3 regions of the Pseudomaricurvus sp. genome follow, and region 2 is predicted to be linked to each of the others. Evidence: predicted binding sites of a transcription regulator. Region 2 holds the regulator's gene; each other region holds the start of a gene.
What was found. The regulator LexA, encoded in region 2, represses DNA repair genes until DNA is damaged. The targets are predictions, from matches to a motif close to ACTGTNTNTANANACAGT.
Positions count from the first base shown of each region.

Region 1 (7,450 bases), on a different contig from region 2:
TTGCTTTGCAGGATACCCAGAATGCGGTCGGAGTCACGCACAGAGGAAACTTCCGGATTGGAGACCACAATCGCAGTATCGGCAAAGTAGAGTGCCATAAATGCACCGTGCTCAATGCCGGCAGGGGAGTCGCAGATGATGTACTCGAAGCCGTCATCTTTCAGTTGATTGAGGACACCCTCAACGCCTTCTATGGTCAGGGCGTCTTTGTCCCGGGTTTGGGATGCCGGCAGGATGTACAGATTTTCGCAGCGCTTGTCTTTGATCAGCGCCTGCTTGAGCGTGGCTTCGCCGTTGATCACATTGACAAAGTCATACACAACGCGACGCTCACAATTCATGATCAGGTCAAGATTACGCAGGCCAATATCAAAATCAATGACCGCAGTTTTATGTCCGCGCATGGCAAGACCACTGCTGATGGCTGCGCTGGTAGTGGTTTTACCTACGCCACCTTTTCCGGAGGTTACTACAATTATTTTGGCCACAAGTTTTTACCTATATGTAAGTGGAAATTGTTGTAAATAGTTACGGGTTTCTTTGTTTTTTGTTCGAGTCGGAGCGTTGAAGATTCGCCTAGCGACCGCGAGCTTTTAACGGCTCAATATTCAGTGTTTCGTCGGTTAAGGACGCTTGAATAGATTGTTTCCAGTGCGATTCCCGCAAATCTTCATTCAATTTGAAATAACCGGCAATAGAAATTAACTCAGCTTCAAGGCTTTGGCAAAACACGCGAGCTTCCGTGTTGCCTTTAACACCCGCCAGAGCACGACCGCGCAGGGCACCATACACATGAATATTGCCGTCAGCGAGCAATTCTGCACCGGCGGAAACCGGAGCCAACACAATCAGATCGCCACCGGCGGCATAAATCTGCTGGCCGGATCGAACGGGTGTGGTAATGACTTTGGTTTGTGTCGGATTCGGACTGTTGACGGGCACATCATCAATGGCATCGTCCAAGATCGGGGCATTGCCAGCTTCGAACAGGTCATCCATAACGGGTTCGGCAGTTTCAGCCGGAACGCTAACGGTCTGGGGTTCGTTCTCGTCAGTAACCTTCTCAGTTGCGATGCTGCTGGATGGCTTTGATCGACTATTAGCCAGTATGGCTAAATTAAGTTCTTTTGCGGTGGCTTGCAGTGCTTCGTTGGCGCCACGCAAGGCGACAACAATCAGACCAAACTCCAGGCACAACTGTTGAATGGCTCGCAAATCCGGAACCGGGGCCGAGTCCTCATACACTTCCAGGCTGAGTACGGCAGGTGCTTGTTGAAAAAAGGCGGGCGCTTCGGCGACTTTCAACGTCAAATCATCGCGCAGACGCTGTAAATCAGAACTGGCCAATTCCAGTAAGGTCAAAGGGAATAGCCCCCCTTTAAGACGAAAGCTCGGGGCTTGCGATGATTGATCCACCGCCAAAGAAGAATCTACACTCATGAACTACACATTACCTATTGGTCGTCGATCAGTGACACTGACCGAATACTAGCCGGTTTATACCGTGTCGGTTTGCGCTAAGCAAGGTGCCGACAACTCTATTTTTTTGATGAGGACAATACCGGGCGAACATCGCTTATCTTTCGAGCGATCCGCACGAAAGGCAACCTGAAAGCAATGGTTTTGGGATGTGCCGCACAATCGCTGACTTGTTACAATCGCCACTGACGCGCTGTCCATTTTTTCGATCAAATGTTCTTCGGTGTTTGATACCGCTTTAATCGAGTACTTCTGTATGACAACAACAAACGTGACCTGTCCCAAATGCAATGCTAAAAATCGTCTGCCCACCGATCGTCTGGGAGATGGGCCGAAATGTGGAAAGTGCAAGAAGCCGATTTTTGCTGGCAAACCGGTTGAGCTCTCTTCTGCGAATGTGGCCGCTGTGCTCAATCACAACGAAATCCCGGTCTTGGTCGATTGCTGGGCGCCCTGGTGCGGTCCCTGTAAAAGCTTTGCGCCTGTGTTTGAGCAGGCCGCTCGCGAACTGGAGCCGCGTCTGCGTTTGGCAAAACTAAACAGCGAGGCTCAGCAGGGTATCGCGGGTCGTTGGAAGATTCGTTCGATCCCGACGTTGATTCTGTTTAAAGCCGGTAAAGAAGTGGCGCGTTTGTCTGGCGCTGTACCGCTGGGGCAGCTGAAGCAATGGCTGACCCAGCAGGGAGTGTGACGCGAGTATTAACAGACCCTAGCTCAAACGTTCCTGCAGCCAGCGGGAAATATCCTGGATCTGAGGCAGGCAGACTTCGTGTTGCATGGGGTAGGTCGCATACAGTGGTTCATAGCCTTTGCTTCGCAGTAACTCAACGGCGCGCTGTCCCAATAACTCCGGAACAACTGGATCCTGAGTGCCGTGGGAGATAAAAATCTCCAGCGCTTGGTTAGCGGCGCTCGGTGAGAGTGTCTCGTGGGTGGCAAAGTAGGTGGACATGGTCATCAGACCGGCCAGAGGTTTGGGGTAACTCAAAGCTGTTTGGTAAGCCACCGCGCCGCCTTGTGAAAATCCGGCAATCAGGATCTTGTCACTCTCCACGCCCCGTTCTATTTCCCGATCAATCAGTGCATTAATAGCCTCTGCAGATTGCAGAATCTGCGTCTCATCGATTTTTCGATCAATATCCATGCTTAGGATGTCATACCAGGCGGGCATTGCCATGCCGCCGTTGACGGTGACAGGAATGCTGGGCGCATGAGGAAACACAAAACGTACTGCCATTGAGTCTGGCAAGTTGAGTTCCGGCACGATGGGGGCAAAGTCATTGCCGCTGGCGCCTAAGCCATGAAGCCAAATAACAGAAGCGGTGGCCGAGCCTTGGGGTTCAATTTCAATGCAGGGAAGGTAACTCATAATGGGTGCGTCTCATGCTTTTTACTGTATTGGGGAAATTTTTCGATGCGCAACAGCTTACCTGTGGGTTGACAGCTTGTCGATGCAGTCAGAATACGTATACTGTTTATATGTACAGCATCCGGTTGCCTCTGTTTTATGATCCTTTATATCGCTGAAAAACCCAGTCTTGGGCGTGCCATTGCCAGCGCGATTCCCGGTTCGCACAAAAATGCTGAAGGTCATATTCAACTGGCCAATGGCGATGTGGTGAGTTGGTGTATCGGACATTTGCTGGAACAAGCGGAGCCGGATGCCTACGATCCGAAATACAAAAAATGGTCTCACGATACGCTGCCCATCCTGCCGGAGAAGTGGCAACTGACCCCCAAGCCCAAGACTCGTAAGCAGTTAACGGTGTTGCGCAAGCTGATCAAACAGGCAGATCAGCTGGTTCACGCAGGGGACCCGGATCGGGAAGGACAGCTATTGGTGGATCAGGTAATTGATTATCTGGGTGTCAGCTCTGCCAAAAAACAACAGATTCAGCGTTGTTTGATCAGTGATCTGAACAAGCCGGCTGTACAGAAAGCGCTGCAACAATTACGCAGTAATCAGGATTTTATTCCGCTCTCGACCTCGGCGCTGGCACGCTCAAGAGCCGATTGGCTGTACGGTCTTAATATGACCCGTGCCTATACCTTGCAGGGGCAGCAGGCAGGTTATCAGGGCGTGTTGTCGGTGGGGCGGGTGCAAACGCCTGTGCTGGGATTGGTGGTGCGGCGCGATCAGGAGATCGAGCAGTTTGTCCCCCACGACTACTACGATGTCTGGGCGCATCTGTGCGCCGGCAGCGGTGAGCGTTTTAAAGCGAAATGGGTGCCCAGTGACAGCTGTGCCGATTTTCTGGATGAGCAGGGGCGCAACCTGTCGAGACCACTGGCGGAGAACGTCTCGACGAGGATTAGCGGTCAGCCGGCAGAAGTGGTGGCTTACAAGCGTCAACAAAAGCAACGAGCGGCACCGTTACCGCACAGCTTGTCGAGCTTGCAAATCGATGCCAACAAAGCGTTTGGCTTGAGCGCTCAACAGGTTCTGGAATGCTGTCAGGCGCTGTATGAAAAACACAAATTAATTACCTATCCTCGGTCCGACAGCCGTCACTTGCCTCTGGCTCACTTTGCCCAGGGGCGCGATGTGACTCAGGTGGCTGTGCGAAATATGGTGCAATTGGGGCAAGCAGCGTTTGAAAGCGCTGTGAAACAGGCAGATTTTAAACGTAAGAGTCGTGCCTGGAATGACGCCAAAGTCGATGCCCACCATGCCATCATCCCGACACAAAAATCACTGACTCGCCTGAGCGATACGGAAGCCAAGGTCTATCAATTGGTGTGTCGCAATTATATGGCCCAGTTCCTGCCCCCGGAGAGTTACGCCGAGGTTCGCGCGGAACTGCGCATTGTGACAGGGCAGTTTGTGGCCAAATCACGACAGACCACGGAAGCGGGCTGGACTTGCCTGTTTCCCAAAAAGACTTCAACTAAAGCAAAGGAAACTCAGGCGGACGATGAGGACTCAGCCAATGCCTGTTTGCCCGTTATGGCGGTTGGCGAGCTGCTGGAGTGTGAGCGGGGCGAAATCGTCACCAAACAGACCAGTCCTCCCAAGTCGTTTACGGACGCCGCCTTGCTATCCGCCATGACGGGCATTGGCCGCTTTGTGTCTGATCCAGAGCTGCGGAAAATCCTCAAAGAAACTGACGGTTTGGGAACTGAGGCCACAAGGGCCGGCATCATTGAGCTGTTGTTCAAACGCGGTTTTCTGGTTCGTAAAGGCAAGGCGATTAACGCCACTGCTGCTGGAAAGGGGTTGATTACCGCCTTGCCGGATAGCGCGACCTGGCCTGACATGACCGCGAGGTGGGAATCGCAACTGGATGCCATCAGTCAGCGGGAAACTCAGTACCGCCACTTTATGGATCCGATGGTCGATAGCCTGTACGGGCTGATTGAGCAGGCGAAGGCGTCATCCTTTCACGGCCTAAAAGGCCTCGGTGGCGCTCGGTCGAAGGCTACTTTCAAGACCAAGGGAAAGCGCACCACAGGTAAACGGTCCCCTAGCGGCAAGTCGTCTGGCAGCAAGTCTTCTAATAACAAGCCTTATCGGCGTACTGGCAAAAACAAGGCTGCAGCAACCTGATCTTATCAATGCAACAGCTGCGCGGCGGCCAGTTCGGCAACTCGGTCTGTTTCACTGATGACCTTATACAGTTGATCCACCTTGCCAGCTAAGCCCAGATTACTGGTGAGCGAAAACAGCGAGTTATCCAGGGCGCCCAGAGCGGCAATCCTCAACGAACGAGAGACAGCCGGTGCCAGACACAGTTTTAGCAGCGACTGATGAAGCTCCTCCAGTACCCGACAGGCATTGGCCAGCTGACCAAGCGCAGAAAAAGAAGCTGATAGATTGTGCGAGGCCGCAATTTTAAGAGACAGGTAATTCTGAGAGCCCTGCAAAGGTCGCAGATCAATCAGCAGCTGGGATACGCTCAACGCTTGCGAGAATCGCTGGCAGGCTTGTTTAAAATCCCGGTTGTTATGAAACAGCTTGCCGGAGCTCATGCACTGTTTAAAGTGCTGCAGGGCTTGTTGTGGTGAGCTGGCGATTTCCTGACGGTGTTCAGGGCAGAGAGAAGACATAAGTAATTTCCTTTAAATGATAATCATTATCATTAATTGTGGTGGTTGTAAGAGTGCATGTCAACTGAGGTAGATAAGAAATTGAAAAGGAAGGGAGCCGTGGTCGAATGGTGTGAAAAATCACCATTCTGGCGGTAAACAAAGCGCCAATTAAGTCGCTGATAAAGTTAGTGTTTTTTTTCAGAAAAGGGCTTGACTCATCAGGGCCTCATCCCTATTATACGCGCCTCAACACAACGCACTCGTAGCTCAGCTGGATAGAGTACTCGGCTACGAACCGAGCGGTCGAAGGTTCGAATCCTTCCGAGTGCGCCATATTGAAACAAAAAAGCCCGGCCTTGTGCCGGGCTTTTTTGTTTTACTCTGATGGCTTCGGTCGGTAAGAACCTCCTGTTCGATTAATTGCGAAGCAATTAAGACCGCCGAAGAAGCCCGCAGGCTTTAAGCACCCATCTCTCCATTACAGCTGCCAATCATTCTCTCAATACCTTGCCCTCAAATTATTCCGGCAACAAATCAACTCTGACATTTTGCTCATTAGGAACAACCGGCGGTCCAAACTGGTTATAAATCGCTACGTCTGCCGCATCGCGCCCATAACCAATCGCCACATAGCCTCCATTTTTGTACTGCTGAGTAGCATCGAAGGTGTACCAATTTCCAGCGACATAGGCTTCAAACCAGGCGTGTAATTCCATGGGTTGCAGGCCGTATAAATATCCCACCACCATGCGGGTGGGAATGCTGAGGCTGCGACACAGGGCAATACCCAGATGAGCGAAATCACGGCAGACGCCAAACTTCTGTTGATTTACTTCGGTGGCAGACACGGGAAGAGGGCTGCTGCCGGGTTGAAAAGACACATTGTTGTAGAGCCAGCGTTCGATTTCGGCCACTTGGTCGTAGCCGGGCAGTTGGCTCGCGGTGATCTCGGTTGCCATGTCGCCAAAACGGTCGGATTCACAGTAGCGACTGGGCAGCAGATATTTTAAAACGCTGTCGGGCAGGTTTTGCACTTCTACAAACACGCCGCCGGGCAGTTGATTGACGCTGTCTGCGGTTTTGATTTTGGCCGAGGTATAAATGGTGAACTCGCCGGGCTTGGCGACCAGGCGCTGGCAGAGGTTGCCGAAGTCATCGGTAAACTCGAAGGCGGGCACATTGGGGTAGAGCAGATATTCCTCACTGGCCACCCATTGCTGGGCGCCACTGCGGGGGCGCAGCATCAGCACAAATGGTGTGTGACAACTGATGGAGAATTTGAGCTCGCAACTGGTTTGTAACCACATACCCTGACCTCATAGACGGAGACTGACACAGATTAAGCGTCTTATAAGTCAGTGTAGTGACTATTGAGGGTTGGGGTTATCTATTTCGAAGGGAGTGTCTGTTTCGGAACGGCTGGCTGTACCAATCTAGGTGTTATCTTTATGGGGTATTTGCGATCCAGCGGCCACAGGCTTTATCCATGACGGCATTGTCATTGCCTTGCAGAGCTTTAATACGGCTGGCGCGATCGCACTCCCATTGAGCGACTGGGTACATTCTGTCCCAGGCTTCCATCAGTTGCCGGGTTTTGCGTGACATGGAAAAGCGGGGATAGGTGGCGTCCATGTACAGGTAGGTGCGGGCAATACGTCCGCGAGCGGATTCGGGCGGTTCTGCCTTGCGATTATCAATCTTCATGGCGCAGCTGCCGAAGTCGACAGGTGTATGGGGAAGCAGTGTAAAAGTGTAATTGCTGCGCAGGGCGTTCACCGCGCCGATGGCCGGAAACAGGTTGTACATATCCGCTTGCATCAAGCGGTATTCCGGAACCACTTTTTCAGCACATCTGCGGCCTTTGTAGGTTTTGCCTTTGCTGGTAATGCATTGGCTATCGCCTTCACGCCAGGCGGCGAAACTGCGACCAAAATTTTCGGCC
Region 1 covers NZ_CBFIHX010000136.1:287-7,736, reverse strand. The annotation lists gene minD (septum site-determining protein MinD) at 1-488, opposite strand, end outside; gene minC (septum site-determining protein MinC) at 577-1,440, opposite strand; gene trxC (thioredoxin TrxC) at 1,736-2,170, shown strand; gene ACTG33_RS14745 (alpha/beta hydrolase) at 2,189-2,848, opposite strand; gene ACTG33_RS14740 (DNA topoisomerase III) at 2,987-5,026, shown strand; gene ACTG33_RS14735 (hypothetical protein) at 5,032-5,526, opposite strand; tRNA gene ACTG33_RS14730 (tRNA-Arg) at 5,765-5,841, shown strand; gene ACTG33_RS14725 (transglutaminase-like domain-containing protein) at 6,027-6,815, opposite strand; gene ACTG33_RS14720 (endonuclease) at 6,955-7,450, opposite strand, start outside.
Region 1: the regulator LexA is predicted to act here: its motif matches at 2,950-2,967, upstream of ACTG33_RS14740 (DNA topoisomerase III).

Region 2 (14,197 bases):
TGGGAGTATTCGGACACGGCGTCATTTCTGCCACATCCAACCTATAAAGGGAGCGCTATTATCGTGATTAGATACAGGCGGCGCAAGCTTCTGGGGGAAATCTAAGTAAGTTACAGGTTATGCCCTACCCGCTTACAGCAAAAGTTAATTGAGTTAACATTTTCGCAGCAAAAGCAGGTCAATTCGCCTGTGTTCGACTGTTTTCAAAGGGGAATGAAAGTCATGCTTACCAGACTGTGAGCAACAGTATTGACGGCACGCTGGGTTTTGCCGGCAATCACCATCGATAGCGCGTCCTGATGCGCAATCAGCTTACCAAACAAGCGCTCAAAACTGAGATTGAAAGACTCACTGGAGAAACTGTCAGTCAAGATTAAAGGACGACCCATCGAATCTTCTCGAGTTCTTAGCAACCAGACCATCACTTCAATATTTCTGGCGCTGTTGTACAGACTCTGCTGATCCAGACTGTCAAGCCAGTAAAACTCTTGCTTATGACCATAAGCCTCACTGAGCATACTGGTGAGCCCCACCATAAGAGCAAACACGCGGTCTCCGGCAAAGTCGTTTTCAAAAGCCAGGCGCATTGCGTTGATACCAGACAATCCCCTCAGCTCCGGTGACTTTCGGGTACCCACAGAGTACGCCAGCACTGAATTCCAGCGGCTCTCAATGGTTTCGCCCGGCTTACGTCTCAACTGATTCGGATTACGCAGGTAAAGCTTGGTGTTGAGCTGCTGCAACAACTGCTTGGTCTGACGTCGATGAATATCGGCCACCAGATCCACATCCGATTTCGCCAGGCTTTTCACATTCAATCCGGATGAGCTGGTCGAGCACCCCGCCATGAAAGGCGACAGAAACATGAGCAGTAAGCACACCACACACCCTGACCTCATAAACCGCGGCATTCTATCCCTCCAGCCATTAACTTCCTGTTCTTATACTGTGCCTTGAAGTGCGCAGGCGGTCACTTAAAACTCTGCGCATCCATCCGCTTTCTTATCAACTTTTATTAAGGCTAACCACCAGCCTCTGAGACTAACATCCCCAGTAATCAAGAAACCACAACGACAACTTTCACTAAGGATAGGCTATCTTTGATATTGCGTGCCATCAAACAGCGTTACAAAAGCCCTTCAAACCTCGCTACAATAGCGCCGCAGTTTTATCTCAGAGCCTACTTAATCTTAGAGCCTACTCATCCTAGAACCTATAGCACCTATGACCCTACAATCCCCCCTAACGCCACAACTAAACACAAAACCCGGTAACAAACAGTTTTGGGGGAATCTGCGTGGCAGTAGCCGATCATTAGCGCTGTGTCAGGCAGCCCAACAACACCAAAGCCTGACATTGGTTGTCACACGTGATACCGAAACCGCCAGACGCATTGAAAGCGAGCTAAAGTTCTTTCGCGGGCCAGACAACAATCTACCGGTTCTTCATCTACCCGACTGGGAAACACTGCCCTACGACAACTTCTCCCCGCATCAGGATATTATTTCCGAACGGTTACAGACCCTTTACCAACTGCCGCAGACGGATAAAGGTATTCTGGTGGTACCCGTCAGCACCTTGATGCACCGTCTTCCTCCGTCGTCGTTCTTGCATGCCAACAGCCTGATGGTGAAGCCCGGCCAGCGATTTGCCATTGATCCCATGCGGCGGCAGCTGGAAAACGCAGGCTACCACTGCGTCGACACTGTCTATGAACACGGTGAATTTGCGGTACGCGGAGCGCTCGTGGACATCTTCCCGATGGGCTGCAAGACGCCATTCCGAATCGATCTGTTTGACGATGAAGTCGAAACACTACGCACCTTCGATCCGGAAACCCAGCGTTCGATCGATCAGGTTGATGCCATCGAGCTGCTGCCCGCTAAAGAGTACCCCCTCGACAAAGCGGGCATTTCCCATTTCCGTGACAGCTGGCACCAACGCTTTGACGTTGACCACAAAGCCTGCCCGATTTATCAAGACATCAGCGCAGGCATCAGTCCAGCGGGCATTGAGTACTATCTGCCCCTCTTTTTTGATGTGTGCAGCACTCTTTTTGACTATTTGCCTCAAAACAGTCAGGTATTTCTGTACGAAGAAATTGATCAAGCTACCGAACAGTTCTGGCGTGAGCTTAGCAGTCGCTACGAAAGCCGCAGCGGCGACATTGAGCGCCCTATACTCAAGCCCAACGAAATGTTTCTCTCCGCAGGGGAAATTTTTGGTTATCTAAACACTTATCCCCGCACGACCCTAACCACTCAGATGCTGGAACCCGGTGCAGGAAAGCACAACTTTTCCTGTGAGCCATCACCCGAGGTCACCGTCAATTCGCGCTCAGATCACCCGCTTGATCGTATCGAGCACTTTCTTTCTGATACCGCCAAACGGGTCCTTTTTTCCGCAGAGTCCGCTGGACGCAAAGAAAGCCTGATCGACCTGCTGAAACGGATTGATGTGGCTCCAGCCAACACTGCCAGCTGGGCCGAATTTATCGATAGCGATGAAACAATTGCCATCACCACAGCACCTCTAGATCTGGGGCTGAGCCTGCCCGACCCTAACGTCATCCTGATCACTGAGTCCGAACTGCTCGGAGAGCGTGTGCAGCAACGCCGGCGCCGCAAACAGCAGCAGGATCAGGGGGAAATGGCGATCCGCAACCTCACTGAGTTGCGCGTGGGAGCTCCCGTTGTGCATATCGATCACGGTGTGGGCCGCTACCTCGGTATGGAAACCATCGAAACCGACGGCCAAACGAACGAATTTCTCACCCTTAAATACGCGAACGACGCCAAACTCTATGTTCCCGTGGCCAGCCTCAATCTGATCAGTCGCTATTCCGGTGCAGACGATGAACTGGCGCCCCTGCACAGACTGGGGAGCGAGCAATGGCAAAAGGCCAAGAAGAAAGCCGCTGAGCAGGTTCGTGACGCCGCCGCTGAACTGTTGGACATCTACGCCCGCCGGGCTGCTCGCAAGGGTTTTGCTTTTGAGGATCCGAAAGACGCCTACGAACGCTTTGCCAGTGGTTTCCCCTTTGAAGAAACCCTCGACCAGCAGACGGCCATTGAATCGGTTCACCGGGACATGATTTCCAAGCAACCTATGGATCGGTTGGTATGCGGGGATGTCGGCTTCGGCAAAACCGAAGTGGCTATGCGGGCGGCCTTCATTGCAGCCCACAGCGGCAAGCAAGTCGCCATTCTGGTGCCCACCACGCTGTTGGCACAACAGCATTTTGAAAACTTCCGCGATCGCTTTGCCGACTGGCCTATGCAAATCGACTTGATTTCCCGTTTCCGCTCAGGAAAAGAAATCGACGGTGTTCAGCAGCGTTTAGCCGACGGCAAAATTGATATCATCATCGGCACCCACAAGCTGTTGCAATCAGACCTCAATTACAAAAATCTGGGGCTGTTGATTATCGACGAGGAACACCGCTTCGGGGTACGGCAAAAAGAAAAACTGAAATCCCTGCGCTCTGAAGTCGACATCCTGACGTTGACTGCCACCCCTATACCCAGAACCCTGAATATGGCCATGTCGGGCATTCGGGATCTTTCTATTATCGCCACTCCGCCAGCTAAACGACTGTCGGTCAAAACCTTTGTTCGTCAGAGTGACTCCAATCTGGTGAAAGAAGCCGTATTGCGGGAAATACTGCGCGGCGGCCAGGTGTATTACCTGCATAACGAAGTCAAAGACATCGAGAAAACCGCTCGCGAACTGGAAGAGTTGATCCCTGAAGCTCGCGTAGCCATTGGCCACGGTCAAATGCGCGAGCGTCAGCTCGAACAGGTCATGTCCGACTTTTATCACAAGCGTTTTAATGTGCTCGTATGCACCACCATCATTGAAACCGGTATCGATGTCCCTAACGCCAACACCATCATCATTGACCGGTCTGACAAGTTCGGCCTCGCCCAGCTGCATCAACTGCGCGGCCGGGTTGGTCGGTCTCACCACCAGGCCTATGCCTACTTGCTGACACCGCACCCCAAGAGCATGACCACAGATGCCCAGAAGCGGCTGGAAGCCATCGCTCAAACCACCGATCTGGGCGCGGGTTTCACTCTTGCGACTCACGATCTGGAAATCCGTGGCGCCGGTGAATTATTGGGAGACGAACAGAGTGGCCAGATGCAGGCAGTCGGCTTTACCCTCTACATGGAAATGCTCGATCGTGCCGTCAAAGCTATCAAAGAAGGTAAAACGCCTAACATAGATGAAGCTCTGGATACTGGCATCGATATCAATCTGCGGATTCCGGCACTTATCCCTGACGATTACTTGCCTGATGTACACACACGACTCATGATGTATAAACGCATAGCCAATGCTGAAAACGATGACGCTTTGCGGGAGCTTCAGGTCGAAATGATTGATCGTTTTGGTCTTCTGCCGGAGCAGAGTAAAAATCTGTTCCGCATCAGCAGCCTAAAACTCAAAGCCCAACAACTGGGGATTAAGAAACTGGAAGCCGGAGCCCAAGGCGGGCGCATTGAATTTGCTCCCGTGACACAAGTTGATCCTTTAACTATTGTCAAAATGGTGCAAACCCAACCACAGAAATATCGTCTGGAAGGTGCCAATCATTTAAAGTTCAGCCTTGATATGGATAATAACGACAGCCGAATCCAGCGAGTCACTGAATTATTACAACAACTAAGCGCCGCTTGATCACACACTATCGAGATTAAAACTGCATGCTGAACATCCGACGTACACGTAACAAGCTCACTCGCGTTATCGGTCTCAGTTTACTGGGTGGAACAGGTCTCTTGAGTCTGGCGGGACAAACCGCGATGGCTCAAGACAGCCAAGCAACCACTCAACGCTGGTATCAGGTAGAGGTCATCCTGTTCACCCAAGACGAGACACTGGATGACGAGACTTGGCGCAACGATGTAGCCCTCACCTACCCCTCCCGCTGGATGGAGCTTAAAAACCCGGAGGCAGCATCTGAAGTTGCTACGGATGAATACGGCGAGCCTGTTGAAGCCCCCAAACGGCCAGACATCAATCGCGATCCGTTTTACATACTTCCAGATAATTTACGGGAGCTTAATCGCCAGGCGGATGCGCTGAAATACTCAAAATCACAGAGACTGCTGTTTCACGAAGCCTGGAGACAGCCGGTTAAGTCTCCAAATATTGCCCCAGCCATTATAATTGCTGCGGGCGAAAGCTATGGCGATCACCGTGAACTGGAAGGCAGCTTTAGCCTCAGCGTTTCCCGGTATCTCCACGTCAATACCAATTTGTGGCTAACGGATTTCACCCGCAACACTGATCAGGCATCCGGCAAAGACGAGCACCAAAATGGTTATTGGCCAGAACTCCCCACACGCCCCTCACAGAGGCGCAATCGCCCCAGTCAAACCAGCACGTCTTACGAATCCGCCCAGAGCAGCTCGACTAATTTGACCGAAGATTATGATTTAAGCTCCGGCGGCTCAGCTTGGGATTCCGGAAGCACAGCATGGAACTCCGGTACCGGAGGAACAGCATGGGACAGAAATCAACAGACCAGCAATGAATACAACTTCAGCGCCAGCAAAGCTTTTCGGCCAACAAATATCAGTGTGTTCAGACAGAATCGCCGGATGCGAAGTGGAGAGGTCCATTATATCGATCACCCCAAACTGGGTATGGTTATCCTCGTAACGCCTTATGACGTGCCCGTTCCTGGTAACACTGAATCAAGCACCGCTGAAGCCAGTAATTCAGAACCCAGCGTCGAAACACAAGGATCTTCAGCCGAAGCTGAGCCGAGCTCCGATCAAACATTAAATTGATAACACCCTGATAAAACTGAAAAACGCCGGCATGCCGGCGTTTTTTTAGATTCGTTGCGGCCTTAGCTCACACAACTGACATTTTCTGCCTGCAAGCCTTTATCGCCTTCCAGTATGTCGAATTCCACAGATTGGCCTTCAGCCAGGGAACGGTAACCTTCACCCTCGATGTTACGGTAATGAACGAAAACGTCATCGCTGCTTTCACCACGAGTAATAAAACCGTAACCACGAGCATTGTTAAACCACTTCACTGTGCCAACTTCACGAGTTGCCATACTTTTCCACCTCATTATTTTTATAAGATATTCTAAATCTAAGCCCACTAAACCCCGGCTATAATTGCCAGTTTGGGAGCTCTACACCCTATCATCGTCATCCTTCTAGCACTTTAGCTACTGAATAACGACAACAGCCGATAAATCACAACCTCTCTAAAGGGTTCCCTCTCCCCTCAGACCATGAAGGGTTCAGGCAACAGCAGTACCCCATACCGCTGTTTATGACCATCAAGCTGCCCTATTTTTAAGTTAATTTTCCACAAGTGTCCAGTAAAACGCCCAAAAAATGTATTTTCATCCCCCAGTAACCACCGACAACGTACAAATGTCCCGATTAGGGGCAATAATGAGCCCAGAAGAGTCTGGTTAGATCGAGTGAATAATCATCCTGAAGCCATTAATCGTTGCAAGGCCGCCACCAATATAGCTCGGACATTATTCATACCCAGCGCCACCACCTCACCGATTTCCTCCATCGATATCGGGCTGTCAGAGAGACCAGCTCCCCAATTCACCACGGCACAAATGCTGGCGTACTGTATTTGAGCTTCTCTGGCCAAGCAGGCTTCCGGCATACCCGTCATTCCCACCAGGTCACAACCGTCCTTGATTAGGCGGCGTACCTCGGCGGCTGTTTCCAATCTTGGCCCCTGTGTACAGCCATAGACACCACCATCTTCACAGGCCAGACTGCAAGAGTCGGCCGCCTGCAATATAACGTCACGAACGATAGGATCGTAGGGATCAGTAAAATCGATGTGATCCAACGGACCAACAACACCATCATAGAAAGACGATTCGCGGGCCACGGTATAATCAATCACCTGATCCGGAACAACCAGGGTATGCGGCCCCATAGACGGCGCCAAACCGCCAACAGCATTCACAGCGATGATATGGGTGACTCCCAAAGAAGCTAGAGCCGCAATATTTGCTCGATAATTGATTTTGTGTGGTGCTAGCGAGTGATCCGATCCGTGACGAGCCAGAAAGAAGAAACGGTTACCATCATAGACCCCCTCTTTTATGGGCCCGGATACTTCACCGTAGGGTGTTTCGGGGTGATGCACCGCAGACCACTGCACATCGGCAAATTCGCTCAGCCCGGTACCCCCAATCATGGCGACGCAAATCTCTCCGGATTCACGTCGATCTGGCCTGATACCACCTAATTCTTCCGCAACTTCAACACCCATGATGAACTACTCGACTACCGGTGAGCTGGCGGAATCCACGCGCTCACCAGAAACGTTTTGATCCATAGGGTTTTTCACAGTAACACCGTCAGGAAGATGCAACGTTGACGTTGGGAAAGCACATTCGGCACCACAGGACTCGATGATATCCAGGACTCCCAGCAAGACATCTTGCTTGATTTCATGGAAATGGACCCAGTTGGTCGTCTTGGTAAAGGTGTAGATGAAGAAGTCCAGAGAAGAGGAAGCAAATCGGTTGAAATTCACAATCAGTGTTTGATTGGTATCGATCTCAGAGTGGTTTTTCAAAAAGTCTGTTACTTTTTCGATAATTTCCGGCATCAAGTGAGCGTCAGAATAACGTATACCAATGGTCTCATTGATACGGCGGTTGCTCATCCTCGAGGGGTTTTCGATGGCGATATGGGTAAAGGTTGAGTTGGGCACATACAGGGGGCGCTTATCAAAAGTACGGATACGCGTCACCCGCCAACCGATATCCTCAACTGTGCCTTCAATTTCTTGATCTGGCGATCGGATCCAGTCACCCACACTGAAAGGTCGATCCAGGTAGACCATTAATCCACCAAAAAAGTTGGCCAACAGATCTTTAGCGGCAAAACCGACAGCCACACCGCCAATACCACCAAACGCGAGAACCCCCGAAATGCTATACCCCAAGGACTGCATCAACACTAAAACCGCGGTGATGATAACGGACATACGCAACAACTTGCCTATCGCACGTACCGTCGTCTCGTCCATGGGTTTTTCTGAATACTGGGGATCCATGAAGTTTTCTTCGGCGCGCCGAATCAGCAACACCAAAAACCAGGTCAGCAGAACTACGACACCGATCCTGCGCACAGGCTCAATGATTTGTATCAGCTCATTGTCAGACGCTTTCGCGGCCACTTGAGCCGCCATGGACAACCCCACCAGCCAAACCACCCAATGAAAAGGTCTTCGAGCAGCCCCAAGCAAGGCATCGTCCCACAGATTGTGGGTCTGCTCCGCTTTGAGCACCAGTCGATCAAGCACAATTTTAACAACCAGCGCTGCAACCAGGGTTGCCAGGACAATGGCAAAAACCTGCACAATCCAGTAGTTCCCCCGGCCAACCCAATCCATAAACTGGGCAGTCCAGCCAGCAAACTGAGCAGTGGTATCAGACATTCAAGGTGTTCCTGTATTAACGGTTAAGATTCGGTGTTTTGTGAAGCGCCGGGACTGGTAGGATCAACAGCCATGGCTGCAGCATCCGGCAACAAGGAGGTCAAAGCTTCTGCGGTTTTAGTCCAGCGGGAAGAGGCCTGCAATTCAGCTCTGGACGGGTGCTTGCGCGCTCGCATGGACTCACGATCGGCCACTCCGGCAAAATACAGATCAGGGCTGAGTTGATCCAGCACAGATTGCGCGCCCTCGCGATTGTTACACACCAAGACCATGTCGCAACCCGCATTCAGGGAGGCTTCTGCCCTTTCAACATAATTACCCATCTGGGTCGCACCGGCCATGGTCAGATCATCGCTGAACACCACCCCGCGATACCCCAACTCATCCCTTAAGATGTCTTTCAGCCAGATGGGGGAGAATCCCACAGCCAGCTCTTTATCAACTTCTGGAAACACAATATGCGCAGGCATCACGGCGTCCAATTCGGACGACAGATCAACAAAAGGTTTAAGGTCTTTTTTCTGAATGTCACTCAAGGGGCGGGGATCAACGGGTAATTCAAGGTGGCTATCCCCCCGAACACTACCGTGTCCGGGGAAATGTTTACCGGTAACACCCATGCCAGCTTCTCGGGCGCCGGCAATAAAAGCCTTCCCCAGTTCAGCCACACGGGCCGGATCAGCGGAAAATGCCCTGTCGCCTATCACACTGCAAAATTCGTCATCCACATCCAGGACTGGCGTGAAGCTGAAATCCATGCCTATTGCCAGGACTTCCGAGGCTAATAGCCATCCACAATCCATCGCCAAAGCCAGTGCCGCATCGACATCTTGCTCATACAAGTGATCGAATTGCTGCATGGGAGGCAAGCGAGTAAATCCGTCCTTACAACGTTGGACCCGGCCACCTTCCTGATCCACGCAAATCAGCAGCTCAGCTCGCACGGCGCGAATATCGGCTACCAGGCATTCCAGCTGAGTGTAGTTTTCAATGTTTCGAGCAAACAGGATCACCCCTCCTACAGCGGGATGTCGCAGGAGATCTTTTTCTTCGGGTAGTAAGGAAGGACCAAGCAAATCCAGAACGACAGGGCCTAATGTCATGGGGAACCTCTTAAAACTTCAGTGCGACAAGAGCAGACGGCGAGAATAGCAGTATTGGGAAACAATTAATGATGCGAGGTTATCAGTCGGCTTTGTACCCGCAGTACAAAACCTGACAACCAACCTATACATCAGCGCTGTTCAGCATACCAGTGACGGCAGGAATCAGCAGACCAACCGCATCATCGACTGTACTGTCTTTATCAAAGTCGGCTTTCAGAATACTGCTGATTGAATCAAAGCTGGACAAGGTAAAGACCGACGCACCCAACATAAAATAGAGGCGCCAATAAAACACTTCCGGCTTGACTTCAGGCATTGCCTCACGCAATAAACCTGTGAAGCGAGAGTAATGATTGCCGTAATTGGCAATAATAAAGTGGCGCAGATGCTCTTGAGACTGGGTATAAGCCAATCCCAACAAGCGCATAAACTGGTTTGGTGACTCGCCCAGCCCATCCATAGAATTCAGCAACGTGGAATAGAGAATGTTGATGAGTTCATCCACCGTCAGTGTACGGCCTTCGTTCTTGGCCTGCTGACGGTCCAGCTCTGCATCAAGCCGCTCGCAGAAGGGATCCAAAAACTGGGCAAAGACAGCCTGAATCAGGGCTTTTTTCGAACCAAAATGATAGTTCACAGCAGCCAAATTCACATTGGCTGTACTAGTGATGGTTCTCAGAGAGGTTTCGGCATACCCCCGCTCGGCAAACAGTGCAGCAGCGGCATCCAGTATTCGTGTAATCGTATCCGGCTGGCTCATGGCCGTCCTTTCCATCATTCAAACAGGGTTTTGGAACATACGTTTAGACGATATTGATGTCAAGCCAAGAGCAGGCGCCAAACTTACAAATCCAACCATAGTGGCGCCCTATCCTGCAGAAGACCAAACAAGATAAATCATGACAAAACAGCTTTCACACAAATGATTTTTGCGTCAAATTTTTAGACCAATTTCTTCTCTGCAACTCAGCCGGAATAGCTCTGAGATGTAAAACCAGCGAGTCCCTTTTAGAGTGAAACTGAAAACGCTATAGAAATGAAGGGCTTAACCTATCTGTTGAAAATTACACTGAGCACACCTTCAAAACAGTGAGAAATCAGGTTGAAACGGGAGGCTTTCAACACGCCTCTCAAGCAGGTATGTTTTGATTACATTCTCAGAGATTAATAAAGAAACAGACGTCTATCGAAGAGCAGAATCACAAAAAGGAAGGTAACACTCAATGGCCTCAGTAAACCCAATCTGCCCTGCCATCATTGGGGAATGGTACCAGGACATCGTTGAAAACCTTTATTTTGAAGTTGTCGCCATCGACTATCAGGCTGGCAGCGTAGAGATCCAATACCACGACGGTGAAGTGGGTGAAGTGGATCTGGAAAGCTGGCCAGAAATGGTCTTGGTGCCCGCCTCTCCCCCTGAAGATGCCAGCGCAGCCTTTGAAATGTCGATGCCAAACAGCTGGAATGACGAATCAAACCTTAACCCCTGTAACTGGAACGACCCTCTCAGCCAAATTGAACCAGACCTGTTTCAGGGATCAGAAGAGTTTTAACCGCTACGATGAACTGCCCTCCTGCAGCTCAGCTCTGCGGGCGATATGATCCATCAGGATATCCCGCACCTCCTGGACACTGTCGACTACAGTAAACAGATCCAGCTCTTCACTATCAATGCACTGGTGGCCAGCCATGGTCGTTTTCATCCACTCCAGTAGACCTGACCAATAGGCCTTTCCTACCAACACAACCGGAAACGGCTCTACTTTTTGAGTCTGAACCAGTGTTAATGCCTCAAAGAGTTCATCGAGCGTACCAAATCCACCGGGGAAGATTACAAACCCGACTGCATTTTTCACAAACAAAAACTTTCTGACAAAGAAGTAACGGAAAGTGAGACTGACATTCTGGTAGGGATTAGCGCCCTGCTCTCTGGGGAGCGTAATATTCAGGCCTACTGAAGCACCTCCACCCTCAAACGCACCTCGATTAGCCCCTTCCATGATACCTGGGCCACCACCCGTAATAACCGGAATCTTTTCCTCTGCCAATAGCTGCCCTAACTCTCGAGACAGCTGATAATACTGGGTTCCCTCCTTAAAACGGGCACTCCCAAAGATGGTTACAGCACCTTTAATCTTGATGAGCTGCTCAATTCCATCCACCACTTCAGACTGAATCCGTAACACACGCCACGCCTCAGGCATTTTTGCATCTAGCATACAACCTCCTTAGCGCAACTAAACCTTCGGTAAAACAAGGGGTTACGCAGGCTTTACTCTAAGTATAGTTAACTTTGCTAAAAAAACTTGCACAGCGCCATTCACTGTATATAATCACAGTCACTGTATAAAAAATCAGGAAAGGCAAATTCTTATGATTAAGCTCACCGCCAGGCAGGAAGAAGTTCTCAACCTGATCAAGCGCAACATTGAAGAGACCGGCTATCCCCCGACTCGCGCCGAAATTGCCAAAGAACTGGGCTTTCGTTCAGCCAATGCTGCCGAAGAGCACCTGAAAGCACTGGCGCGTAAAGGCGCCATCGAAATGGTCGCCGGGGCCTCTCGCGGCATTCGCTTGCCGGAAGAAACTACAGGTATTCCTATCGTCGGACGCGTCGCTGCCGGTAGCCCGGTCTTAGCTACCGAACACATCGAAGAGTACTGCAGCATTCCGCATGACTTTTTCTCCCCTACTGCCGACTTTTTACTGCGTGTCACCGGTGAAAGCATGAAAGACATCGGCATCATGGATGGAGATCTTCTTGCAGTGCACAAAACCGATCAGGTTCGCAATGGCGATATTGTGGTTGCCCGCATAGAAGATGAAGTTACGGTTAAACGCTATCAACGAAAGCGCGGCTCGCACCAGATAGAGCTTTACCCTGAAAACGAAGAATTTAATGTTATCGAGGTTGACCTGAAAGATCAGGATTTCGCCATTGAGGGCCTTAGCGTGGGCGTTATCCGCAGGGATTAAAACACCTCCAAACCCGACCTAAATGAGATAACCGGGTTGCCAGAGAGTGGTACCACGCCTTAACAGCACAAACGATGAAACAAAGACTGGAGAACATCATGCCTATAGCAAGACAACTTCAACCTGAGGTTAACGCCTCCCCGGGCACCGCCAATCGGGGTCCGTTTCATCCTGTTGAGGCACAACCACAAGCAGCAGCGGCCACCTCGTCAATTACTGAGCTGGTGTTAACCCAACACAGTCCCGACGCACAAATGCTGCTACTCCCCATGCTTGCCCACTTAAGTCGTAATGCAGAACGCTGGATCACCTGGATTACCGATGCACCGGTGAATCGCGACGAATTAGCCAGTTACGGTGTTGATACAGACAAGGTTCGAATTATTCGCAGTCAATCAGATGAATCCACTCGGTGGATCCTGTGGGAGGCTCTGAATACAGGCACCAGTCACACGGTCATTGCCACACTGAATGAGCTGAACGAAAACAGTTTTCATCATCTGGAAACCGCTGCACAGGCAGGAGAAAGCCGCGCATTGCTGATCCGCTACCGCTAAGCGACATCGTATAAGTGAACGAGATAGGAATATTCGACAAGGAGGTCGACAGGTTTTCAAAGTTTTAAGCCCGGACAGAGTTCCAGGGCCAGAAAAGACCAGAAATGGAAAAACTCAGTGAAGTGTACGCTGCTCTGGTTCAAGTTCAAACTCAGCATAGTTCTGCTCAGCCAAATCCCCTACTGTTTCCAGCCCTGCTTCAATCATTGCCTTTACAACATCAAAACGAGCGTCTTTCAGGAAATCTTCCGCTTCTTTTGAAAACTTGATACACACCAAAGGCTCGCTTTCGTCTTCTCCCGCGCGACGCAAACCGACACCTCCGTCAGCGAGCTCGACTATTTCGTACAGGGCGGAAGACATAACAACTCCAAAAAATTCGAAAAACATGCGAAAGGAGTTGATCAGCAGGTTTCTGCCCTGTCTGTCCAAGCCAATGCAATTAGGTGTATTGAACCATTGTAACATTTATCCAAGATGGAATTCCAATTGCTGGCCCCGACCTGAGTGTCAAGCCACAGGCCATCAAAAGGTCTACTAGACGACAGGCACCTAAATCAATATTCCTCGAATGACTGACGCTGACGCTCAACCAGGCCTGACAATGCCGTCAGATAGCGCTTTACTCGCTCCAGAGATAATTCTTCTGTCTGGGCTGCAGATGCATCCATTGCAATCAACTGGGGACTGGAAGCGCTTACAGACGGATTGAGGACATGCCGTTCTGCCATAAAAAGAGGCGCAATCCACTCTTGGGACTTGAGCTCCTCAACCCCGGCCCCTTCAGGGCATGCATCCACCAAATCCCAAACCTGGAATATCCGTTCCGGGCTTTTCACCGCCAGGTTATGCCCTAGCTCTCTTAAATATAAACGACAGGCTACGGCCAGGTGAATCAGAGCACCTTGTAACAGTGCCTCTTCCTCCTGACGCCCGATATTACTTGCAGTCTCAAGCCATTGCACAGTCATTCGACAATGGGAGAGTTTTTGCTGAACTCGAGACTGATAAGGATTGCTCATGATTTACCCTCACATCTATCCGGTAAAAAGATTAGGATCTATTATATTCCATCGACCGAACCAATACTTCAGAGGTTAGCTC
Region 2 covers NZ_CBFIHX010000025.1:17,829-32,025, reverse strand. The annotation lists gene ACTG33_RS05425 (hypothetical protein) at 204-881, opposite strand; gene mfd (transcription-repair coupling factor) at 1,225-4,683, shown strand; gene ACTG33_RS05415 (CsiV family protein) at 4,710-5,801, shown strand; gene ACTG33_RS05410 (cold-shock protein) at 5,864-6,079, opposite strand; gene ACTG33_RS05405 (S-methyl-5'-thioinosine phosphorylase) at 6,466-7,278, opposite strand; gene ACTG33_RS05400 (mechanosensitive ion channel family protein) at 7,285-8,454, opposite strand; gene nagZ (beta-N-acetylhexosaminidase) at 8,478-9,557, opposite strand; gene ACTG33_RS05390 (TetR/AcrR family transcriptional regulator) at 9,682-10,320, opposite strand; gene ACTG33_RS05385 (DUF6763 family protein) at 10,784-11,113, shown strand; gene ACTG33_RS05380 (TIGR00730 family Rossman fold protein) at 11,117-11,779, opposite strand; gene lexA (transcriptional repressor LexA) at 11,934-12,536, shown strand; gene ACTG33_RS05370 (cell division inhibitor SulA) at 12,635-13,093, shown strand; gene ACTG33_RS05365 (hypothetical protein) at 13,208-13,456, opposite strand; gene ACTG33_RS05360 (hypothetical protein) at 13,651-14,115, opposite strand.

Region 3 (9,781 bases), on a different contig from region 2:
AGGCGAGCAGCTGTTGATGTTGGCCGCTATAGGGGTGGTTGGGCTTAAGGCTGGTAATAAAGTCCACCGGAATCATCTGGGTGCCTTGATGGAACAGCTGATGAAACGAGTGCTGACCGTTACTTTCTTCCGTGCCCCAGATGGCGATACCGGTAGGGTGATCAACCGATTTGCCATCGAGATTGACGGATTTGCCCAGGCTTTCCATGTCCAGCTGTTGCAGAAAGTCGGGGAAGCGTTGCAGCTGGTGGCAATAGGGCAGGGCGGCCTGACTTTTGGCGCCCCAGCACTGACTGTACCAGAAGGTGATAAAAGCCAGAATCACGGGCATGTTGTGCTTGAAGTCGGCGCTGGCAAAGTGCTCGTCCATGCTGGCGGCGCCATCGAGAAGCTCCTCAAAGGCTTGCCAGCCCACGGCTAAGGCAATCGGCAGACCGATTGCAGACCAGAGCGAATAGCGTCCTCCGACCCAGTCCCACATGGGAAAGATGTTCGCCTCATCGATACCGAATTCAATGGCGCTTGTCAGATTCGTACTGATGGCGACGAAGTGATGTTTTAAATTGTCGATGCAACAGCCGCTGCTGATGATCCACTGGCGCGCGGCTTTGGCGTTTTCCAGCGTTTCCAGGGTGGTGAAAGATTTGGAGGCGACAATAAACAGCGTAGTTTCCGGATTCAGCGTTTTAAGTGTGTGGTGAATTTCGGCACCATCAATGTTGGCTACAAAGTGCACATTGATTTGCGGCAGATGGAAATCTGACAGCGCTTTGCAGACCATTCTGGGGCCCAGATCGGAACCGCCAATGCCGATGTTGACGACGTCGGTGATGGTCTTTCCGGAATGGCCCTGCCATTGGCCTTCGTGGAGCTTGGTGACAAAGGCCGACATCTTGTCTTTGGCTGCACGAATTTCATCCTGCACGGCGGCTTGGGGAAGAGCCGAATCGGGCCGTTGCCGCAGAGCGCTGTGCCAGGCAGGGCGGTTCTCTGTGTTGTTGACGTGTTTCCCTGTGAGCAAGTTTTCAATGGCCTGGCTGAGGTTGCAGTCCTCGGCCAGTGCCAGCAGGTGTTTGATGGTGGTTTCGTTCAGATGATTTTTGGAGTAGTCCAAAAACAGGGATTCAACCTGCAGTGAATAGTGTTCTGCTCTGTGGGGGTCCAGTTGGAACAGCTCGCTCAGATCGCTGTTCCAGGCCTGTTTGTGCGCGAGTAAGGTTTCCCAGTGAGGGAGATGCTGTGACAGGGTGGTGCGAGCGTCAATAGCTTCCATGAAATGACTTTGCCTCAAAAAAAGAAGTTTGTGGGTCAATAATAGCCGCGCAAGCGCCAAGTGTGCAGTGATCAGTTCAAACTTGCGATTGTCTGGCACATATATGATGACTGGCTGAGTGTTGTCCTGTGCGTTGCTGTGAACTCTGTGTGTTGGTCTGCGTCTGGTTTTGACTGTAGTTCAAGAATGTATCGTGAGTTCAAGCAAGTATCGTGCGAGAACAGACACTTTTCTGAGTGGGGCAAGTCTGCGGTCGGAGGCGGAGTTGGAGTAAGGGGGGTGTTGGAGTAAGCAGGGGAGGGCATGTGTGCCCTCAGTTATCAGTGATCCCGTCCCACGGAGAAATCAGCCAGTTGGCTCATGGCTTGTTTGAAGCGGCTTTCGGGCAAGTGAGACAGTTGGGCAATGGCCAGGTCGGCTTGTTGGCGAGCGCTGTCGGCAGTGTACTTGAGTGCGCCGGTGGTGTTGACGATCTCTACGATCTGCTCCAGCTGATCGATGCCGCCTTCGCGGATGGCGGTAGCGATGATTTCAGCCTGTTGAGGGCTGCCTTCACGCATGGCGAAGATCAGTGGCAGTGTGGGTTTGCCTTCTGCCAGATCATCGCCGACGTTCTTGCCGAGGGCTTCGGCGTCACCTTCATAATCCAGGGCGTCGTCCACCAGCTGAAATGCGAGTCCGAGATGGTAGCCGTATAGCTTCAGGGCTGTGCGTTGCTCGTCACTGGCTTCTGACAGCACGGCGCCCACTTCGCAGGCGGCCTCAAAAAGAGCGCCGGTTTTTTTGTAGATCACTTCCAGATAGTTTTCTTCGCTGACGCTGGGGTCTTTGGCGTTTACCAGCTGCTGCACTTCACCTTCGGAGATGGTGTTGGTGGTGTCAGACAGAATCTGCATGATGTCCATATTGCCGATGGCGACCATCATCTGAAACGCACGGGAATAGAGAAAGTCACCCACCAGAACGCTTGGAGCATTGCCCCATTTGGCATTGGCGGTCAGGCGGCCACGGCGCATGTCGGAGATGTCCACGACATCATCGTGTAGCAGGGTGGCGGTGTGGATAAATTCGATAATGGCAGCCAGGTCGAGGTGTCTGGTGTTGCCCTCTTTTTCGGTATAACCCAGGGCGTTGGCTGTCAAAAGCACCAAAAGAGGGCGTAGGCGCTTGCCTCCAGCTTCCACAAGATAGTGGCCAATGTTCTCAACCAGATCAACGTTGGAGTGTAATTGGTCAATGATCAGTTGATTGACGGCGCTGAAATCACCTTCAACAGCTTTATGAAAAGGCAGCATGGGGGGTTAATATCCAGAAAAGAACAATGGGGAAGCGTAGACGGGCATGCTATGGGGGTGGCGGAAAGCTGTCAAGAGAAGGCTTGGGAGTGCGTCAGTCAGAAGTATGAGAGGGGTTCCAATAAATAGGATGAGAAATTGCTCTACGGCGGTCATGATCGGGCTTGCGGCGATTCGTCGTTTGCCGTATGATCTGCGCCCCTGCCGCTTGCTGTCTTTAATTTGGGTGACAAGCTTGACTTTAAGTTGAGGTCAAAGGCGGATTATTGAACTGAGTTAGGTATACGACGCAAGCTCTTCCTGAAAGCGAACCAGGTGTCTGGCGCTGCTTCGTGTCGTCCAATGTCTAATTGGAGCATGTAAATGTACGCAGTATTTAAAAGTGGTGGCAAGCAACACCGCGTAGTGGAAGGCGAAACCCTGAAGCTGGAAAAAATTGAAGTAGCTACTGGTGAATCCATCGACTTCGACGAAGTCCTGATGGTTGCCAATGGTGAAGACATCAAAATCGGAGCTCCGGTTGTTGATGGCGCTAAAGTAACTGCCGAAGTGGTTAGCCACGGTCGCGGCGAGAAGGTGAAAATCATCAAATTCCGTCGTCGTAAGCACTCCATGAAGCGCCAAGGTCACCGTCAGTGGTACACCGAGGTGAAAATCACGGGTATCAAAGGTTAATCGAGTTAATCGTATTTTTATTAACTCAAGCATTCATTGAAGGAGTTTGACTCATGGCTCACAAAAAAGCTGGTGGTAGTACTCGTAACGGTCGCGACTCAGAGAGTAAGCGACTCGGTGTCAAGCGTTTCGGCGGTCAAGTCGTAATCGCTGGTAACATTCTGGTACGTCAGCGCGGAACTAAATTCCACGCTGGTGAGAATGTTGGCATTGGTAAAGATCACACTTTGTTCGCAAAAGCCGATGGCGTTGTGAAGTTTGAAGTGAAAGGCGATAAAAACCGTAAGTTTGTCAGCATCGTTGCCGCGTAAGTCGCAGCAATAATACTGATTAACGGGTTTGGGGGGTTAACCTCCTGCCTTAACAAAAGCCCCGTCATCCATGATGGGGCTTTTGCGTTTTGAAAACCTGAATTTTTAACCCCAAAGCCGAAGCTTGTAGAGATAAAGCTTGTAGAGAAAATCGCTTTGGGGCTCGGTGGCACGAATGCCATCCTATATTGGCTGTATACTGGGTATACCCCTGTCGAGTACCGGAGAAGTCTCATGAAATTTGTTGATGAAGCGCCAATTTATGTGGCCGCAGGCAATGGCGGCAACGGCTGCATGAGCTTCTGGCGGGAAAAGTTCGTGGCCAAAGGTGGTCCCGACGGCGGTGACGGCGGCGATGGCGGTAGTGTCTATCTGGAGGCCGATAGCGAACTGAACACGCTGGTGGATTACCGCTATCAGCCAAAATATCGCGCCGAAAATGGCCAGTCTGGCCGTGGTGCTAATTGTACGGGAGCTAAGGGCTCCGATCTGATCTTGAAGGTGCCTGTGGGTACCACCGTTCTGGATGTGGATACCGAAGAGAAGCTGGGTGACCTGACGGAGGTCGGGCAGCAGCTGATGGTGGCTCGTGGCGGTTTCCACGGTATCGGTAATGCGCGGTTTAAATCGTCTGTGAATAGGGCGCCGCGGCAGACCAAGCCGGGCCAGCCGGGCGAAGAGCGTAATTTAAAACTGGAATTGAAAGTCCTGGCAGACGTGGGATTATTGGGCTTGCCCAATGCGGGCAAAAGCACCTTTATTCGCGCCGTGTCCTCCGCCAAACCCAAGGTAGCGGATTACCCTTTTACCACGTTGGTGCCCAATCTTGGGGTGGTGAAGGTTCAGGCGCACCGCAGCTTTGTGGTAGCGGATATTCCCGGGGTGATTGAAGGCGCTGCGGAAGGTGCCGGGCTGGGGATTCGTTTCCTTAAGCATTTGACTCGCTGCCGTATTTTGCTGCATCTGGTGGACATGTCGCCGTTTGACGGCTCTACTCCAGCAGACAATGCTCAGGCAATTATTGATGAGCTGGGCGAGTTCTCACCGACTCTGGCCAAGCGTGATCGCTGGTTGTTGTTGAATAAAGTGGATCTGTTGCCGCCGGATGAGGCGGAGGCTCGCTGCCAGGAAGTTATTGATCAATTGGGCTGGGAAGGTCCGGTGTTCCGTATTTCTGCAATCAACAAGCAGGGAACGCAGGAGTTGTGCGGTCAGGTGTTGGATTATCTGGAAGAGCGCTGGGATGCTGAAAAGGCGGATCCAGAGTTGGCTGAAGCGGAGTTCGACACGCAAGAGGCCATGCAGGAAGAAGCTCGTGAGCGTATTGAAGAGTTGCGCGAACGCCACCGTGCGCAGCGTCTGGCGTCCAAAGATGATGACGATTTTGATGACGACGACTACGATGTCGATTTTGAGTATGTGCCTTAAGGCCTGAAGGGGCAGGAAACAGTCAGGATGAGTATTCGAAAGCAATTGCCCTCTGTTCAACGCTGGGTGGTCAAGATTGGCAGCGCCCTGCTGACCAATAATGGTCAGGGGTTGGATGCTCCGGCTATCGCCGGCTGGGTTGAGCAGCTGGCTCAGTTGCAAAAATCCGGGGTTGAATTGGTGTTGGTGTCTTCCGGCGCTGTGGCGGCGGGTATGACTCGGTTGGGCTGGACTGAGCGTCCAGACTCGATTCATGAGTTGCAGGCTGCGGCGGCTGTGGGGCAAACCAGCCTGGTGCAGACGTATGAGCAAGAGTTTCAGAAGTACGGGCTGAAAACCGCGCAAGTTCTGCTGGACCACGATGATTTGTCCAATCGTCAGCGCTATCTGAATGCACGCTCCACCTTGCGAGCGTTGACCGGTCTGGGCGTAATTCCGATCGTGAATGAAAACGATACGGTCGTCACCGACGAAATTCGCTTTGGTGATAACGACACGCTAGGGGCTCTGGTGGCCAATCTGGTGGTGGCGGATGTGCTGGTGATACTGACGGATCAGGACGGAATGTATACCGCCGATCCGCGCTCCAATCCAGATGCTGTAATGATCAGCGAGACTGATGCCAGTGATGTTTCTCTGGATGCCAAGGCTGGTGATGGCGGCAAACTGGGGCGTGGTGGCATGATTACCAAGGTGCGTGCGGCTCGTCTGGCGGCGCGTTCTGGAGCTCATACCGTGATTGTTGGTGGGCGCATTGAAAATGTGGTTACCCGTTTGCGTGAGGGTGAGTCTCTGGGAACCTTGTTGACCGCTGATCAGCGTCCGCAGGCGGCTCGCAAGCGCTGGCTGGCTGGTCAGTTGCAAGTAAGAGGGTGTCTGGTGCTGGATGATGGCGCTGTGCGTGTTCTGAAGCAGCAAGGTAAGAGTCTGTTGCCGGTGGGTGTGCGAAGTGCAGAAGGTGACTTCAATCGTGGCGATATGGTGTCTTGCGTGGATGCGGATGGGGTGGAAGTTGCTCGCGGACTGGTCAATTACAGTGTGCAGGAGTCTCGCCGTATCATTGGTCGTCCGAGTGAAGAGATAGAGTCACGCCTGGGCTACGTGGATGAGCCAGAGCTGATCCATCGGGACAATTTAGTCGTTCTGTAGTTTTGTAGTCCTGATGGTCCTGCGGTGCCCCGCTGTTTTCCTTTGTTTTATTCCGTTTAGTTTGAGTTTGCCTCTATGAGTATTTTTAAAGACCACATTGATGCGATGTCCGCTTACAAGCCTCCTTTGGAGGGGCGTGACCCGGAAAAATACACTCTGCTGGATTTTAATGAGCGCACCATCGAGGTGGTTGAGCCGATCCGTCAGGCTTTGCATGCGCTAGTTGATAGTGGTCGCCTGCACATGTATCCCTCTTATGGTGATATTGCGCAGCAGATTGCGGATTATGCCGGGGTCGACGCTGAGCAGGTCATGATCACCAATGGTTCTGATCACGGGATTGATCTGATTATTCGCTCTGCCTGTCAGGCAGGGGATGAAATTATCATCCCGGGGCCGAGTTTTGCCATGTATTCCCAGTGTGCGAAGTTCGAAGGCCTGAATATGGTCGAACCGCAATACACTCGTGAGGGTGGTTATCCGGTGGATGAGGTGATTGCCTCAGTGACGGATAAAACCCGTGTCATCGTGATCTCTAACCCCAACAACCCTTGTGGCACCCTCGTGGCTCCGGATGATATTGTGCGTATTGCTCAGGCGGCTCCGAAAGCGGCGATTCTGGTGGATGAGTGTTATTTCGAGTACAGCAAGGTCACCGTGGCGGATCGCTTGCATGAGAGTCCGAATATTCTGATTACCCGTACTTTCTCCAAAACCTGGGGGCTGCCCTCCATTCGTTTGGGTTATGTGCTGAGCGTGGCGGATAACATCAATGCGCTTCTCAATGTGCGCGGCCCTTATGATGTTAACCAGTTTGCGGTAGTGGCGGTCAGTGAGGGGTTGAAGTCGCCGGAGACCACCTTGGCCTATGTGAATGAGGTGATGGAGGTGTCAAAGCCGCTATTGGAAGCGTTTCTGGAAGAGGCGGGTATTGATTTTTGGCCGAGCGCTGCGAACTATTTGTGGGTTTTCCCGCAGAATCCGGAAGCGCTTGAGCTTGCCTTGCGCAAGGAGATGATGTTGGTGCGTCCCAAGGCGAATGCGCATGGGCAAATGGGGTTGCGCATGACCATTGGTACCGAGGAGCAGACTCGTCGGCTGGTTGAGGTGCTGAGAAAGGCTCTGCAATAGACTTCCTGGTGAAGTCACCAGACACAAAAAAGCCGACTCGAAAGTCGGCTTTTTTGTGTCTGACCCGAAATCGCCCGGCTTAAGCTGCCAGGGCCTTAATTTGGGTGTTCAGACGGCTCTTGTGACGTGCAGCTTTATTCTTGTGAATAATGCCTTTGTCAGCAATGCGATCGAGGACTGGAACAGCTGCAGCGTAAGCTGCTTTTGCTTGCTCTGCGTCACCAGCTTCAATGGCTGCAATTACTTTTTTCAGGTAAGTGCGCGCCATGGAGCGCAGGCTAGCGTTGTGCTTGCGTGCCTTTTCGTTTTGGCGCGCACGTTTTTTTGCTTGGGGTGAATTGGCCACCGTATTGCTCCTGTTAAAATTCGGGTACAAATCAAGGACGCGACATTATGCCTATTTATTGCCCTGTGTCAACAATTCCGAAGCTTAAAGCCCAATAATTCAGGGCGCTAAAGCCCCGGTGATCGAGAGGTTTAAGCGTGTTTTTGGTCCCTTGGCCGGAATTTACTGTCCCGCGGCAATTGAGGTGACTGTGTTGGGCTCAGAGTTGGACTCAGGGTCGGACTCAGCGTCAGCTTCCAGCAGGATTTCGGGCTTGCCTTTGCAGGCTTTCGCCAGGGCATCGCGACGCTTGGCTAAGAGCAGGCCAATGGCTTCGCTGAGGTCTTCGTCAATCTGAACTTCCTGTTCGATCAGGCTGGTGATGTTCGCAGCCAGTTCCAGCATTTTGTCGTGTTCTTCGGCGTCTTTTTTGTTGTCGAACATACTTCCGTCTCTGTCGCATTTCCAAACGGCAATTACAGCCATGGTTCGGGCTCCTGTTGTGTCAATATAACTGTTTTTTTGTACAGTATTCCTGTTGGGGTCAGATGTCAACTGCTCAAATTGTGGTGTCCGTGTGCGGTAATCTGGCTCTGCTAAGAGGCATTGAGTACACTGCCTCTCTTTTATGCATAGATCTGTGTTTTCTTATAAAGCTCCGCATATGGAAACGCATACAAAAACCGGTTTTCAGAATAAGCTGGACACATTAAAGGCAGGGTGAGGCGTTCGTGGCGAAATCAGAGGATGGTCAGAAAGTGGGTTCGGCAGATGTAAAGCCGCCTGCAGGTCTGTTGCGATCCAGCGCGCTGGTGGGGATGATGACCATGCTGTCGCGGTTTTTGGGATTGGCGCGGGATGTGGTCTTTGCCCGTTTTATCGGTGCCGAAGCGGGTGCGGATGCGTTTTTTGTCGCCTTCAAAATCCCCAACTTCCTGCGTCGTCTGTTTGCGGAAGGGGCTTTTGCCCAGGCTTTCGTGCCTGTGTTGTCCGAGTACCGATCCAAGGGTAGCGTGGAGGCGGTTAGAGGGCTGTTGGATCGAGTCGCGGGCTGCCTGGGGCTGACATTGATCATGCTGACGGGGTTGGCGATGCTGGGTGCACCTGTACTGACAGCGGTGTTTGCGCCGGGCTTTCTGGATGATCCGATCCGCTTCCCGCTGGCTGCTGATATGATCCGGATTACCTTCCCCTACCTGTTATTGATTTCCATGACGGGTTTTGCTGGCGCAATTCTCAACAGTTATGACCGTTTTGCCATTCCCGCTTTCACGCCGGTTTTGCTGAATGTGGTGCTGATATCGTCGGCGGTGCTGGCTGCGCCGTATTTTGATCCCCCGGTGATGGCGCTGGCGTGGGGAGTGCTGGCTGCCGGTGTGATTCAGTTGTTGTTTCAATTGCCGTTTCTGATGCGCATCGGGCTGATGCCAAGTCCTAAAGTGGACTGGAAGGATGATGGCGTTAAGCGCATTTTGGCCCTGATGGCGCCAGCAATCTTTGGGGTGTCGGTCAGTCAGATCAATCTGCTGTTGGATACGGTGCTGGCGTCGTTTCTGCCGACGGGCAGTGTGTCCTGGCTGTATTATTCGGACCGTTTATCAGAGTTGCCGCTGGGGGTTTTTGCGATTGCGATTGCAACGGTGATTCTGCCCGGATTGTCCCGTCAGCACGCCAGCGAAGACCCTGAAAAGTTTGCTCGAACGCTGGATTGGGCGGTTAAGCTGGTACTGCTGATTGCTCTGCCGGCGGCGGTGGCTCTGGTGATTCTGGCTCAGCCTATCCTGACGACGCTGTTTCAATACGGTAAAACCTCGCCGGCCGACATCGCCATGTCCGCTCTTAGCCTGAAGGCCTACGCTCTGGGGCTGGTGGCCTTTATGCTGATTAAAGTGCTGGCGCCGGGCTATTTTGCCCGTCAGGACATGAAAACACCGGTTAAGATCGGGGTGATCGCGATGATCAGTAATATGCTGCTGAACCTGATTTTTGTCATGCCCTTCTACTTTTTATGGAATATCGGCCACGTGGGTTTGGCTCTGGCGACGTCGGTGTCGGCGTTTATCAACATGGGGCTGTTGTGGCGTGGCTTGGTGAAGCAGGGTGTCTATCGTTCGATCCTGCCTTGGGGTAAGACTATCCTGCAGCTGATGGTGGCCAATGTGTCCATGGCGGCGGTTTTGCTTTGGCTGATGGC
Region 3 covers NZ_CBFIHX010000112.1:702-10,482, forward strand. The annotation lists gene pgi (glucose-6-phosphate isomerase) at 1-1,273, opposite strand, end outside; gene ACTG33_RS13665 (polyprenyl synthetase family protein) at 1,594-2,568, opposite strand; gene rplU (50S ribosomal protein L21) at 2,932-3,243, shown strand; gene rpmA (50S ribosomal protein L27) at 3,297-3,554, shown strand; gene cgtA (Obg family GTPase CgtA) at 3,789-4,982, shown strand; gene proB (glutamate 5-kinase) at 5,010-6,131, shown strand; gene ACTG33_RS13690 (pyridoxal phosphate-dependent aminotransferase) at 6,207-7,262, shown strand; gene rpsT (30S ribosomal protein S20) at 7,342-7,608, opposite strand; gene ACTG33_RS13700 (YebG family protein) at 7,771-8,073, opposite strand; gene murJ (murein biosynthesis integral membrane protein MurJ) at 8,319-9,781, shown strand, end outside.
Region 3: the regulator LexA is predicted to act here: its motif matches at 8,101-8,118, upstream of ACTG33_RS13700 (YebG family protein).